Regions from separate parts of the Kribbella sp. NPDC048837 genome, predicted to be linked through region 1. Evidence: riboswitches for the same ligand, from Rfam matches in the RefSeq annotation. Region 1 holds a riboswitch; the other holds the start of a gene.
What was found. Region 1 has a riboswitch for thiamine pyrophosphate ahead of ACZ6O0_RS07910 (purine-cytosine permease family protein). Riboswitches for the same ligand answer to the same signal wherever they lie in the genome.

Region 1 (6,556 bases):
CGAGGGCCGGTCCTCGCTGCAGACCTGGGTCTACCGGATCCTGGTCAACATCGCGCGCAAGTGCGGTGCCCGCGAGCAACGGACGGTGCCGTGGGCCAGCCTGGTCGAGGACGGCGAGCCGACCGTGGACCCGAGCCGGTTCCGCGGCGCCCACGACCAGCACCCGGGCGGCTGGCTGGCCTTTCCGGAGCGCTGGCCGACCACCGAGAGCGAGGTACTCGCGCACGAGGTGCGGGCCGGCGTCGCCGCGGCGATCGAGCGCCTGCCGGTCCGGCAGCAGGTGGTGCTGACGTTGCGGGACATCGACGGACAAACGGCGGAGGATGTCTGCGCACTACTGGACATCTCGATGGCCAACCAGCGGGTCCTGCTGCATCGTGCGCGCGCAGCGGTCCGCGGCCACCTCGAGCACTACTTCACCACCACCGGAGCTGAGTCATGACGTGCGCCGAACTGGTCGAGCTCGTCACCGCCTTCCTCGACGGTGCACTGGACCCCGAGACGGAGCAGCGCTTCGTCGAGCATCTCGCGCTCTGCGACGGCTGCGAGATCTACGTCGACCAGATGCGCCGTACGATCGCCGAAGTCGGCCGGGTGGAGCCCGAGACACTGTCTGACGAGACGCGCGACGGCCTTCTGCAGGCCTTCCGCTCGTTCCCCCGCGACTGACCTGTAACGCCCGGGTGCTCCGGCGGCACTGATCCGATATGCCGGATGTGGAGTTCACCAATCTGTTCGTCGTCGTAGTGATCGCGCTGCTCGCGCCACTGCTCCTCGGCCTGGCCCCGCGTCTTCGCGTTCCGGCCGTCGTACTGGAGATCGTGGCCGGCGTCGTCGTCGGTCCGCACGGTCTCGGCCTGGTGGACGTCGACCTGCCGCTGCAGATCATTGCCCTGCTGGGACTGGCGTTCCTGCTCTTCCTGGCCGGGCTGGAGATCGACATCCACCAACTGCGCGGACAGATCCTGCGGCTCGCCGTCCTCGGCTACCTGGTGACCCTTGCGCTGGGAGGTGTCGCGGGGGCCGCGTTCTCAGCAGCCGGCTGGGTGCACAGCGCGCTCCTGCTCGCCGTGACGCTCTCGGCGACCTCGTTGGGTCTGGTGGTGCCGGTGCTCAAGGACGCGGGCCGCGCCGACGGCGCGGTCGGTCGGTTCACCATCGCGGCGGCCTCGGTGGCCGATTTCGCCGCGGTTCTCGTGCTGTCGTTGGTGTTCTCGACCGAAGGCGGGAGCCCCGGCGAGCGGTTGATCATGGTCGGACTGTTCGCGCTGCTCGTCGTCGTGACCGGCTTCGTCGTCGCGACGGCCGGGCGGTCGCAGCGGATCGGCGGCGTACTGCTGCGGCTCCAGGACACCACGGCGGAGATCCGGGTCCGGGCGGCCGTCGTACTGCTGGTCGCCTTCGTCGCCTTGGCCGAACAGTTCGGGCTGGAGACGATCCTCGGCGCGTTCCTGGCCGGGGCGGTCGTCGGGCTGGTCGATCGCGATGCGAGCTCGCATCCACGCTTCCGGATCAAGCTGGAGGCGCTCGGGTACGGCTTCCTCATCCCGGTGTTCTTCGTGACCAGCGGGCTGCGGCTCGACCTGCGGGGGCTGCTCGACGACCCGGGCGCACTCGTCCGCGTCCCGCTGTTCCTGATCGCGTTGCTCGTCGTGCGCGGCGTACCGGCGTACCTGGCGGTGCGCACCCTCGGTCCCCGGCAGACCGCGGCCGCGGGGTTGCTGCAGGCGACGTCGCTGCCGTTCATCGTCACCGCGACGCAGATCGGCGTGGCGACCGGGCTGATGGCTCCGGTCACCGCCGCCGCTCTGGTCTGCGCCGGACTGCTGTCCGTGCTGGTGTTCCCGGCGGTCGCGCTCGTACTGCTCAGGCAGCCTGCCGACGTCCGATCCGGCCGAGGAGCACCGCGGCCAGCATCGAGATGATGATCGAGGTGTACGTCGCGCCGAGCCAGCCGGGGACCGGTTGGTTGTTGAAGAGTTTCTGCTGGAGGTCGAGCCAGAACGGGGACCAGCCGGAGACAGTTCCGGGGTTCACGAGCTGGTAGGTGACGAAGCCGATCAGCCACGCGACCGTGGGCTGCCAGCGGAAGCGCGCCGTATCGGAGACGTCCCAGTTCATCTTGCTGACCACGAAGAAGTCGGCGATCGCGACCGCGAACAGCGGGACGAAGACCGAGCCGATCAGGTAGAGGAACTGCGTGTAGTTGCCCAGGTCAACCATCAGCGCCAGACCGGTGGCGAGCACGCCGATCGCGACCGAGATCCACCGGCGGTCGATGTGGCCGACCAGGTTGTGCGCGGCCATCGTGGTCGAGTAGACGTTCGCGTACGCCTCGTCGACCTCGTCCACCAGCAGGACGAACAGCGCGATCGCGCCGGCCGGCAGCGTGACGAGCGCGGTGATCACGTCCTCGCTGTTGGTCTGCAGCGTCGCGACCGCGAACACACCGAGCGCGTAGTACAGGATCGCGGCGATCCCGTAGCCGAGTGACGAGCCGGCGAAGGCGGCCTTGTTGGTGCGCGAGTGCCGGGTGTAGTCGGCGGCCAGCGGCGCGAACGACACCACGCCCGCTGTAGCCAGGTCGACAGCCGGCCAGAAGCCGAACACGCTGTCCTGCGGCAGAGCGTGCACCGGCTTGCTGAGCACCTGCACGAACAGGTACACCGACGCGATCAGCACCAGCCAGACCATGAACTTTCGCAGCAGCTTCACACTGCCGAGCGGCCGGACCGCCATCGCCGTCGCGATCACCCCGGCCAGTAGGACGAACAGCCAGCGCCACCGCTCACTGGTCACCGCAACCGCGGCCTGCGAGATGACGATGATCTCCATGGTCGCCCAGCCGACGTTCTGGGCGATGTTCAGTACGGTCGGCGCCACCGAGCCCCGCCGGCCGAACAGTCCGCGCAGACACGCCATCGCCGGAGCACCGGTCTGCGAACCGAACACCGCGGCGCCGCCGAGCACGAGCGCACCGATTCCGCAGCCGACGACCACCGCGAGCAGCCCTTGCCACAGTGAGCCCGTGTACGCCGCCACGAGTGCACCGGTCACCGGGCCGAACAGCGAGATGCCGAAGTTCCCCCAGAGGGTGAACTGGTCCAGGAACCCGAGGGTCCGCGGGGCATCCGTGGTCAGGACCAGCGGCGCCTCGGTCTGGCTTTCAGGACGAACAGCAGTACTGGTCATGATGACCCGCTCCCTACGCCGGCATTACCCGGTCAGGTTCAGGCGGTCGGCGACCCAGCTGTCGCCCTCTCAGCCCGCGCGATCGGTGCGAGCTCCCGCAGAGGTTGTTAGCGCGTCAACGATACCGCTTCAGTCGCTGTCCGGTGCCACGGCGGCTCGCTCTATGAGAGCGGCCACCTCCGGACCGTTGGTCAGCACCGGCATGTGCGAGCCGGTCTCCAGGGTCCGGGCCTCGCCGTGACTCAGCTCGGCCAGCCGCTCGACCCAGTCGGCCGGCGAGATCAGATCGTGTCTGCCACGCACGATGACCACCGGCACCCGCACCTGGGCGATGACCGCGGCCAGGTCGTGGTGCCGGGCCGCTTCCGCGGCGCGCGCGATCGTGGAGAGCGTCGTACGCGCGTACTGCGGAGTGACGACCCGGATCAGCCGGGGTGACTCCGGCACGGCCGAACCCAGCCAGCGGACCGTCCGGTCCACCCAGCTCGACATCCGGACATCTCCGGTCGGAGCCGCGAGTACCAGCGCGTGGACCACCTCGGGGTGGGTCACCGCGGTCTCGACCACGATCTGACAGCTGGCCGAGTGGCCGACGAGGACGGATGGCTCGCGGATCTTCTCGGCGAGGGCCACTCCGAGGGCGCGTGGGTGCAGATCCTCCCTGGCGCCGGCCGGTTCGCCGTACCCGGGCAGGGTGACCACGTGGTACGGCGTGGTCAGATACTCGATCGTCTTGGCATACGACTCCGGCCCGAGGCCGAGGCCGGGGACCAGGACGATGGGTACGTTCACTCCCAGGGCGCTTTGGTGGGCGGACCCTGGACCACCGGGTTGCGCACCTCGGGCTTCAGCTCGCGGTACCCGAGGGTCAGGCCGGCGGCGAGGATCAGCAGCCCGACACCGCCCCAGCCGTACGCCGTGGGCAGCCGGTCGACCGAGTCGTCGATGGCGCCCAGTCCGGTGGACAGGACCATGATCAGCCAGACCAGGATCGGGATCACGGACACCACGACCAGCAGCAGACCACCGAGCTCGATCGGGTCCGGTTGGCGTCCGGCCTTGCGGCGGGCGAGCACATCCCGGATCCACATCACCAGCGCGGCCGCGCCGACCACGATCAGCAGCAACTGCCCGATCGTGTCGATCACGTCGGTCCGGAGCGGGTGGTTGAGCGGTGAACCGGGGGCCTGGGAGATCTCGCGGAGGGAGACCCGCTGGACGGAGAGGACGAGCAGGCCGTAGATCGCTGCGATGAGTGCCGCGAGTCCGACCACACGGGCAGCGCGCGGGTCACGGGGTGCGACGGCCTGGTCCCGGCCGTACGTCGGGAGCTCGTGCTGCTGTGGATGCGCCGGCGTGCCGTACGGGCTGCCGGGGCGGTAGGTCGGTGGCTGGGTGTACATCGGGCCTTGGGGCTGGCCGGCGTACTGCTGTTGGGGCGGCGTGCCGTTGTCCGGGTGGGCGCCGTACGGCTGAGGCTGGGCGTAGGGGCCCGGCTGCGGGTCGGTGTGCGGGCCGGCGCCGTACGTGCCGCCGCCGTACGGCATCGGCGGGGCGTAGTGGTGCTCCTCGCCGGACCGCTCGGGCTCATCACCCCGGCCGTACGTCGGAAAATCCTGTGACGACATCGCTTCCTCCCCTCGCACTCAGCTTCTCACGAACGGGGGTTTGGGCTCAGGTCGCTTTGATGGTTGGCCAGGCATTCGGGAGGCAGCCGGCCAGGCCCTTGGTCTGCTGCATCATCACCGGCGCGGGGGTCTTCGCCTTGGTGCAGGTCGAGTGCCCGTGGCCCAGCGCGTGCCCGACCTCGTGGTTGACCAGGTAGCTCCGGTAGAGCGCGACATCACCGTTGTACGCCGGGATCGCGTACATCCACCGCTTGGCGTTCAGCACGACGCGGTCCTCGACCCGGCAGGACACCTCACCGCCGGTGTCGAGTGGCAGACACAACTTGTCGGTCAGCGCCGGCGTGGCCAGGATGATCCGCAGGTCCGCATCCACCTTGTCGGTCCGCTCGAAGCTCACCGGGTGCACCGCCTGCCACCCGCGCGGATCGGTCAGTGTCTTGTGGATGATCGCCGCGACCGCGGCCCCGTTCACCGACAGCCCTTGCTCGATCTCCACCCGGTACGTCAGCTTGTCCCGCACACCGTTGGCCTTGTTGAACCCCGGCACCACGGCCAGCTTCCCGGTCGACACCGTGACGTTCGGCTTCGACCCCTTCGGCTTCCGCGTCAAACTCGGTGCCGGCCGCAACGGAGTCGTGAACTTCTGCGTCGGCGTAGGAACCGGAGTCGGCGTACTCACCGGCACCTCGATCACCGGCGCCGGCACCGGAGCATCCACCCCCGCCACCACGTCGGCCGCCAGACTCCGCCGCTGGGTCACATCCGGATGCATCACCATCACAGTCCCCAACACCGCCAACGCAGTCACCGAGAACCACTGCGCCTTATAGGACTTCCGCCGGCTGTGCCGCCCACCCCGCCGCGTCCGCGCAGACACGTCCGCCTGCTGGCCGCTCCGCCGGGTGGTCATGGCAATCGACCCTACCGACTACCGGCCCCCCACGAAACCCCAGTTTCGTGCGTATCTCACAAACGAACCCAAGGCACTCCGCCCAGGGAGCCGTATCGGATCGAGCCTATGACTCGTGCTACAGCTCGTGATACAGAGAAGCCATGTCGATGGGGCGCTTGACCTTTGGTCGGCTGACTGATGCCTGGCACGGCGAAGCGGCGGACTTCACACCCTTGCTCGTCGATCGGCTCGATCAGCTCGGAGAGGCGATCGGAGTTGAGCTGACGGCGGTCGGCCAAGCCGAGGTGCTGACAGCTGGCGGCCGCCGCATCGACATCGTTGCGCAGGTCGAAGACGGCACCGAGTTCGTGATCGAGAACCAGTACGGAAGAGCCGACCACGATCACCTGACGCGCGGGCTCGCGTACGCCGTCGCCCGCCGCGCCCGCGGTCTCGTCGTCGTGGCCGAGGAACACCGGGACGAGTTCCGGGCGGTCGCCGAGTACCTGAATGACATGGCAACGCTGGACCAGGACCGCGGGATCAATGTGTGGCTGGTCGAGGCGCGGGCCGTCAAGGTCGACAACAGCCTCTGGGCTCCGTTGTTCACCGCGGTCATCGAGCCGAACGGGTTCACGGCGCGGGTCGAACAGACTCGGCAGCCCGGCAACCTGTCGAGCCTCGAGGAGTTCGAGAGTCTCTGCACTCTCCCCGACGTTCGGACTGCAGCGTTGCAGGTCGTCTCCGGGTGGGACGCGACCGGCCATCGACGCCGATTCGGACCGAACCACATCGTGCTCGAAGCGCAGGGTCCGTCCAAGAGCGGGGTACGAACGGTTGTCGC
Region 2 (6,556 bases), 640 kb from region 1:
GTCGGGCTGACCCCGGCCCGGGCGGCGACATCCGAGATGTCGACCCGCTTCCCAGTCCCCACCCCGTCACGATAGCGGCTGGTACTCACGGATTCGGCGCGTTCCCGTTGGCGGCGGCCGTCGGCTTCTCGTTGGCGGGGACCGTCGGGGAGGCAGTGTCCGGAGCCTCGGCCGACGTCTCACTCTCCTCGGCCGGCTCTTCCTCCGCTTCACGGCGTACCCACCACATGCGCGCCAGCTTGGCGGACCCCAGGATCGCGGCGATCACGAGCGCGGTCACCACGCCGGCGACGTCGAGCAACCCCCACGCCCGCTCGTACCACGGCGGCTGCTTCTCGACGTCGACCGCGATCGCCCGCTCGAAGGTACGGCTGCTGAGCGGCAGGTCGTTCAGCTCCACGACCAGCGTCAGCCGGAGCGTCCGCACCCCATCGTCCTGCGGGGTCACCCGCCAGGCCCACTCGGTCACCCCGTCGATGAGCTGGAGCCTGTCGCTGAGCGGCTGGACGTCGAGCCCTGAACCCCTGAGCTCCGCGCGCATGTAGGTGCCGACCGGAAGGGGCTCGATGGTGACCGGCGCCGTGCCGGGCAGCGTTCGCAACGACGGCGACACCGTGACGGTGCCGCGCTGCACCCGCACCGTGACCTCGAAGTCCTCATGCACCCGGGCCTGGGCCGGCGGGTTGTAGGCGACCAGACCTTGTTCGAGCTCTCGCCGCGCGGCCTGCTCGTACCGCTCCCGTGACGTCGGCTCCCGACTCGTCGGCGGACCGGTAGGCGTCGCACTCCTGGACGTCACCGTCGCACTCGGCTGGGACGTCGTCTCACTCGGCTGGGACGTCGTCGCGGTCGGCTGGGACGTCGTCGCGGTCGGCCGCGAGGTCGGGATCCCCGTGGGCGGACTGGTAGCCGGCGGATCGGCGTCGTACAGCCCGAACGTCAGGGCCACAACAGCCAGGGTCAGCACCACACCCGCGGCGATCAGCAGGCCCAGTCTCGTTCCCCCGTGAGCTTGATCGATCGTCCCCATCTCCGCTCACCTTCCCCCAATACACACGGTAGCTGTTCCGAGCGCGTTCGCATCACCGGAAGACGTGAGCTAAAGTCGAAACCGCCGCGGGAGCTCGCAGGAGCGGGCTGAGAGGGCGACCGGATCCGTCGCCGACCGCTGAACCTGAATCGGGTAATTCCGGCGTAGGGAGGAAGCGATGCAGGAGCCTGTGTGGGTCAACGGTTCGCCGACCGACGTCGCACCGGGGAAGTCCGTCGCCGAGCTGGTCGACGAGTACTCCGACCGCACGACCGGGATCGCGGTCGCGCTCAATCAGAACGTGCTGACGAAGGCCGAGTGGGCGGACACCGTCCTGAAGCCGGGCGATCGGGTCGAGATCGTCAGCGCGGTGCAGGGAGGCTGACATGGATGATCCACTGGAGCTCGGCGGGCGTACGTACAGCTCGCGTCTCATCATGGGGACCGGCGGTTCGGCCAACCTGGAAGTGATGGAGGAGGCGTTGGTTGCCTCTGGCACCCAATTGACCACGGTCGCGATGCGCCGGCTCGGCACCGGCCACGAGGGCTCGGTGCTCGACGTGCTGAAGAAGCACGGCATCGACGTGCTGCCGAACACGGCCGGCTGTCACACCGCCGCCGAGGCCGTGCTGACCGCGAAGCTCGCCCGCGAGGCGCTGGAGACCGACCTGATCAAGGTCGAGGTCGTCGCCGACGACCACCTGCTGCTGCCCGATCCGGTCGAGCTGCTCGACGCCGTGGACGCCCTGGTGGCCGACGGCTTCACCGTGCTGCCCTACACCAACGACGACCCGATCCTCGCCCGCCGGCTGGAGCAGGCGGGCTGCGCGGCGGTGATGCCGTTGGCGGCACCGATCGGTTCCGCGCTCGGCATCCGCAATCCGCACAACATCGCCCTGATCGCCGAGGCCGCGAACGTGCCGGTGATCGTCGACGCGGGCATCGGTACGGCGAGCGACGCGGCCCTGGCGATGGAGCTCGGTTGTGCCGCCGTCATGCTCGCCACCCCGGTCACGCGCGCCGAGAAGCCGGCCCTGATGGCCGCCGCGATGCGCGACGCGGTCTCCGCCGGTCGAGCCGCGCGCCTGGCCGGTCGCGTCCCCCGCCGCTGGCAATCGGCCCACGCGTCCTCACCTACGACGGGTCTACCAACGTTCTAGCCAAGGCAGCGGCCTCGTCGAGGTCCAGCGGGCGATCGAGCAGCAGGGCCGAGAGGGACAGAGTCAGGTCCTGGTTCGGCTGAAGGTCCAGCGGGCTGCCCCACGCCAGCGCCGGCCCGGCGCCGACGTACCTGGTGGACCGGACGAACCACGGCCGGACGTCGTCAGGCTGGACCAGGAGCAGGGTCGTGACCGCGTCACCGCGACGCTGGACGAAGGCGAGCCACGGGCTCAGCGACCCATACGCGGTGTCCTCGCCCTCGCCGGCTGAGGTGAGCACGGTCGTGGTTTCGGCGGACGGCAGTCGCCAGAAGATCCCGCCGTACCCGGCGTTCGGACGGCCGGTGGTGGCGGGGCTGTCGATGCGGATCGAGCCGTAGCGCGCGGTGAGAACGCTGCGCCAGTCGAGGCGCCAGCCATCGTCGGCGGGCGCGCCCCGGAGCTGCCGGCGTTCGACCAGTTGCGGCCGGCCCTGTTCGTCGTACCAGGTGATGTCGTCGGTCAGACCGTCGTCGACGGTGACGCCGCGGCTGCGTTGCTGGCCGTGGTTCCGGAGCAGGGTCGGACCCTGGCCGTGAACGAAGGTCCGGCCACCCCAGTGCGATGTGTCGTTGACCGCGGCCACGGCGAGCGAGACGCCGTAGTGATGCCGATGGTCGACCGGGCTGACCTCCGTGAGCGGCTGCCCGGCCAGCGTCCGTACGGGATGCAGGTAAGGGCGCGGCGAGTGCACACTCGGCATCCGCCGGCCGAACTCGTACCGCGCAAGCATCCCCGCATCGCTGCCGAGCTCGAACGTGTCCCCCAAGCGCTGCCACCCCACCCGGCCGGAGGACGGCTCCCCCAGCAACTGGGGCACCGGCCCGGTGCTCGCACGCACCGCCAGCCGCACCTCGGGTACGTCGTCCGCCGCGACCTCCGTCCCCGCGATCGCAGCGTGCAGCCGTTGCCACGCCAGCTCTCCCAGCCCCTTCTGCGGCACGCGCACTGTCGTCAGCGACGGTACGGCGAACCGTGACAGCCCGATGTCGTCCATCCCGGTCACCGACAGGTCAGCCGGTACGGCGACGCCGACCTCGTTGAGCCTTGCCAGCAAGCCGAAGGCGACCAGATCGTTGAACGCGACCACGGCCGTCACCTGGGATTCCAGCACTCGCTCGACGGCGGCGTACCCGTCCTCGATCGACCAGCCGCACTCGAGCCGGACGAGCTCCAGGCCCGGGATCTCCCGCTCGGCCACCTCGAGCGATCGCAGCCGGGCCACGTTGGACGCACTCGCCGGCGGCCCCGACAGGAAGGCCAGCCGCCGATGGCCTAGGCCGACCAGATGGTCCACGACGATTCGCACAGCGCGGCCGTAGTCGACCACGATCGACGAGACCCCGGGCGGACCCTGCCGGTTGACGAGGATCACCGGCTGCACCTGCGGCAGCAGCTCGAGCAGGCTGTCCTCGGGCAGCCGCGGCGCCACCATGATCAGCGCGTCACACCGCCGCCGCGCCTCCACCGCGATGGTCGCCTCGGCGGTCGGGTCCTCGACGGTCTCCGCGACCAGGACGCGATAGCCGGCCGCGGCCGACGCGTTGGTGATGCCGCGCAGGATCTGCTGGAACAGCGGGTTGGCGAGGTCCGGGACCATCAGCGCGACCATGTTCGTCCGGCCGAGGGACAGGCTGCGGGCGAGGTCGCTGGGCCGGTAGTTCAGCTTGTCGGCGGCGGCCCGGACCCGCTCGACGATGTCCGGCGCGACGGTCGCGCGCCCGTTCATCACCCGGGACACGGTCGCCCGCGACACCTCCGCCGCCCGCGCGACGTCGGCGATCGTGATCGAGTCCTTCGGTGTCCGGCCCATTGCGGTATCTTCTCGCGATAGAAACCGGTTTCTCAACCCTGATCGGAGCGGTGGCGTGCGACCGAGCGCACTGGGCGGGTACGACGACTGGCCGAACTTCGTCCGGACGACGCCGGGACTGACCGGGGACGACCTGACCAGCAGGGTCGCCGGGCTCCTCGGCGTACCGGAGCCGGGCGGGCCGCCGGTCGTGCGGACCATCATCGAATGGAACGCCGACGGTGTCCACGGATCCGAGCTGGAGTGGAGCAATCCCTTCGGTCCACCGACGCGCGCGTGGCTGGTGCGCCCGGCCGACGGCCCGCCAGGTCCGGGACTGCTGGGCCTGCATTGCCACGCCGGTGTGAAGTCGATCGGCGCCGAGCGTCTCGTCGCTACCCCAAGCCCTAGCGCGCGGGCGCTCCGGCAACGTGCGGCCCACTACGGCGATCGCGCGGTCGCGAACGAGTTCGCCCGGGCCGGCTTCACCGTGCTCTGCCACGACACGTTCGCCTGGGGATCCCGCCGCTTCGACTTCGACCCGATGCCGTGGCGGCTGCGCGAGGTGATGAAGGACGTCCCGGTCGACGAGGACTGGTACGACGTCGCCGCCGGGCACCACGAACACACGATCGCGAAGGCGGCCGGCCTGCTCGGAACGTCGTTCGCCGGGATGGTCGCGTACGACGATCTCGTCGCGCTGAGCGTGTTGCGTACCCAGGCCGGCGTCGACCGGGTCGGCGTCTTCGGCTTCTCCGGCGGCGGTGGCCGGGCCGCCGTCCTGACCGCGCTCGATCCGGGCATCGCGGCCTCCGCGGTGGTCTGCATGATGTACACCTTCGACTCCCTCGTTCCGGCGTACCTTGACGCGCACTCGTGGCTCGCCACCACACCCGGCCTGGCCCGCCACCTCGACCACCCGGCGTTGACCGCCGGCCGCGCCGCGCACCACCAGCTCGTCGTCTACGCCGAGGACGACGAACTCTTCAGCCCTCAAGGCATGCACGACGCCCACCACCAGCTAACCGGCCTGTTCGACTCCACCGCCGGCACCTACCAAGGCACCTTCCTCCCCGGCCCGCATCGCTTCGATGGCGAGATGCAGGAGATCGTCCAGCAGTTGTTCAGTTCGGCCTTGCATACCTAGGAAAACGGGCCTCGAAGGTGGAGCCGGTGGTGATGCGGATGGTGCCGTGGTGGCGGGTGACGATGCCGGCGGCGATGGGCAGGCCGAGGCCGGTGCCGCCGGTGGTGCGGGAGCGGGCGGTGTCGAGGCGGACGAAGCGGTCGAACACGCGGAGCCGGTCGGCCGGCGGGATGCCGGGGCCGTCGTCGGAGACCGTGAGTACGACGGTACTGCCGGACTCTGTCAGGGCGAAGGTGATCGCGGTGCGGGCGTGCCGGGCGGCGTTGTCGGCGAGGTTGTGGATCATCCGGGCCAACGCGGCCTCGTCGCCGCGGACCTGACCGGCCGACACCCCCGCGGTGTCGACCGTCAGATTCGTTGCTGAGCGCAACTGCTTGGCTTCGGCGAAGAGCAGGTCGTCGAGGTCGACCGGCGTACCCGGCGGGTCGGACTGCTTCTCGTCGGAACGTGCCAGCACCAGGAGGTCGTCGACCAGGTGTTCCATCCGCGCGCCCTCGGCAAGGACCGTGGCGGCCAGCTCGTCGACGCTCGTACGATCCGGATGCGCCCGCGCCACCTCGGCATGCTGGCGGATCGCGGCGATCGGCGAGCGGAGCTCGTGCGAGGCATCGGAGACGAACCGCCGTTGGGATTCCTGTGACCGCTGCAGGCGATCGAGCATCCGATTCACCGTCCTGGCGAGCCGGCCGATCTCGTCCCGGCGGGTGGCGGGAACCCGGCGGTACAGCTCGGACGCGGTGATCTCGTCGGCCTCCCGCCGGATCGCGGTCACCGGCGCCAGGACCCGCCCGGTCACCACCCAGGTCACCCCGCCGACGATCAGCATCATCAGGGGTACGCCGATCACGAGCACCCGCTGCACGAACCGGGTCGAGTCCAGCACGTCCACCAGCGGCCGGCCCACGATCACCTCACCACCTGACGGCAACTCCGCGGCCGCGAAGGCGAAATCCTCGCCGTGCCCCGGCGGCTCGACCGAGACACAGCCGGTCCCTGGGGATGCCAGCCTCGGGCCGGCACCGACCACCTGACCACGCCGATCGATCACCTGGACGATCTCGATTCCGTCAGAGGTCGCCGTACCGAAGTTCGCCGCCACCTGCGCGGCCCGATCGTGCGTGTCCTGGCAGACCTGGTCGGTGAGCACCGCACCGAGCAGGGCGACCAGCACCAGCGCGCCGCCGACGAGAGCAAGCCCGACCACCAGCACCGCCGCCGCCGTCACCCGGATGCGCACGGCTCACCCTCGATCAATCGGTACCCGGCACCACGAATTGTGGCGATACACCCGGCGCCCAGCTTGAGCCGGAGGCGACGGATGTAGACCTCGACGATGTTCGGATCACCCTCGAAGTCGTAGTCCCAGACGTGCTCCAGGATGGTCCGCT

Region 2: another riboswitch for thiamine pyrophosphate. It lies ahead of thiS (sulfur carrier protein ThiS); the one in region 1 lies ahead of ACZ6O0_RS07910 (purine-cytosine permease family protein).

What each region holds. Positions count from the first base shown of each region.
Region 1 covers NZ_JBVJHF010000002.1:554-7,109, reverse strand. Annotated here, with positions in the region: gene ACZ6O0_RS07925 (RNA polymerase sigma factor) at 1-442, shown strand, start outside; gene ACZ6O0_RS07920 (anti-sigma factor family protein) at 439-669, shown strand; gene ACZ6O0_RS07915 (cation:proton antiporter) at 708-1,925, shown strand; gene ACZ6O0_RS07910 (purine-cytosine permease family protein) at 1,867-3,192, opposite strand; TPP riboswitch at 3,186-3,301, opposite strand; gene ACZ6O0_RS07905 (alpha/beta fold hydrolase) at 3,322-3,984, opposite strand; gene ACZ6O0_RS07900 (hypothetical protein) at 3,981-4,820, opposite strand; gene ACZ6O0_RS07895 (DUF3152 domain-containing protein) at 4,867-5,730, opposite strand; gene ACZ6O0_RS07890 (hypothetical protein) at 5,880-6,556, shown strand, end outside.
Region 2 covers NZ_JBVJHF010000002.1:642,954-649,509, reverse strand. Annotated here, with positions in the region: gene ACZ6O0_RS11005 (LacI family DNA-binding transcriptional regulator) at 1-62, opposite strand, end outside; gene ACZ6O0_RS11000 (hypothetical protein) at 86-1,030, opposite strand; TPP riboswitch at 1,107-1,218, shown strand; gene thiS (sulfur carrier protein ThiS) at 1,209-1,415, shown strand; gene ACZ6O0_RS10990 (thiazole synthase) at 1,417-2,190, shown strand; gene ACZ6O0_RS10985 (DUF6807 family protein) at 2,165-4,042, opposite strand; gene ACZ6O0_RS10980 (hypothetical protein) at 4,098-5,168, shown strand; gene ACZ6O0_RS10975 (sensor histidine kinase) at 5,146-6,405, opposite strand; gene ACZ6O0_RS10970 (response regulator transcription factor) at 6,390-6,556, opposite strand, start outside.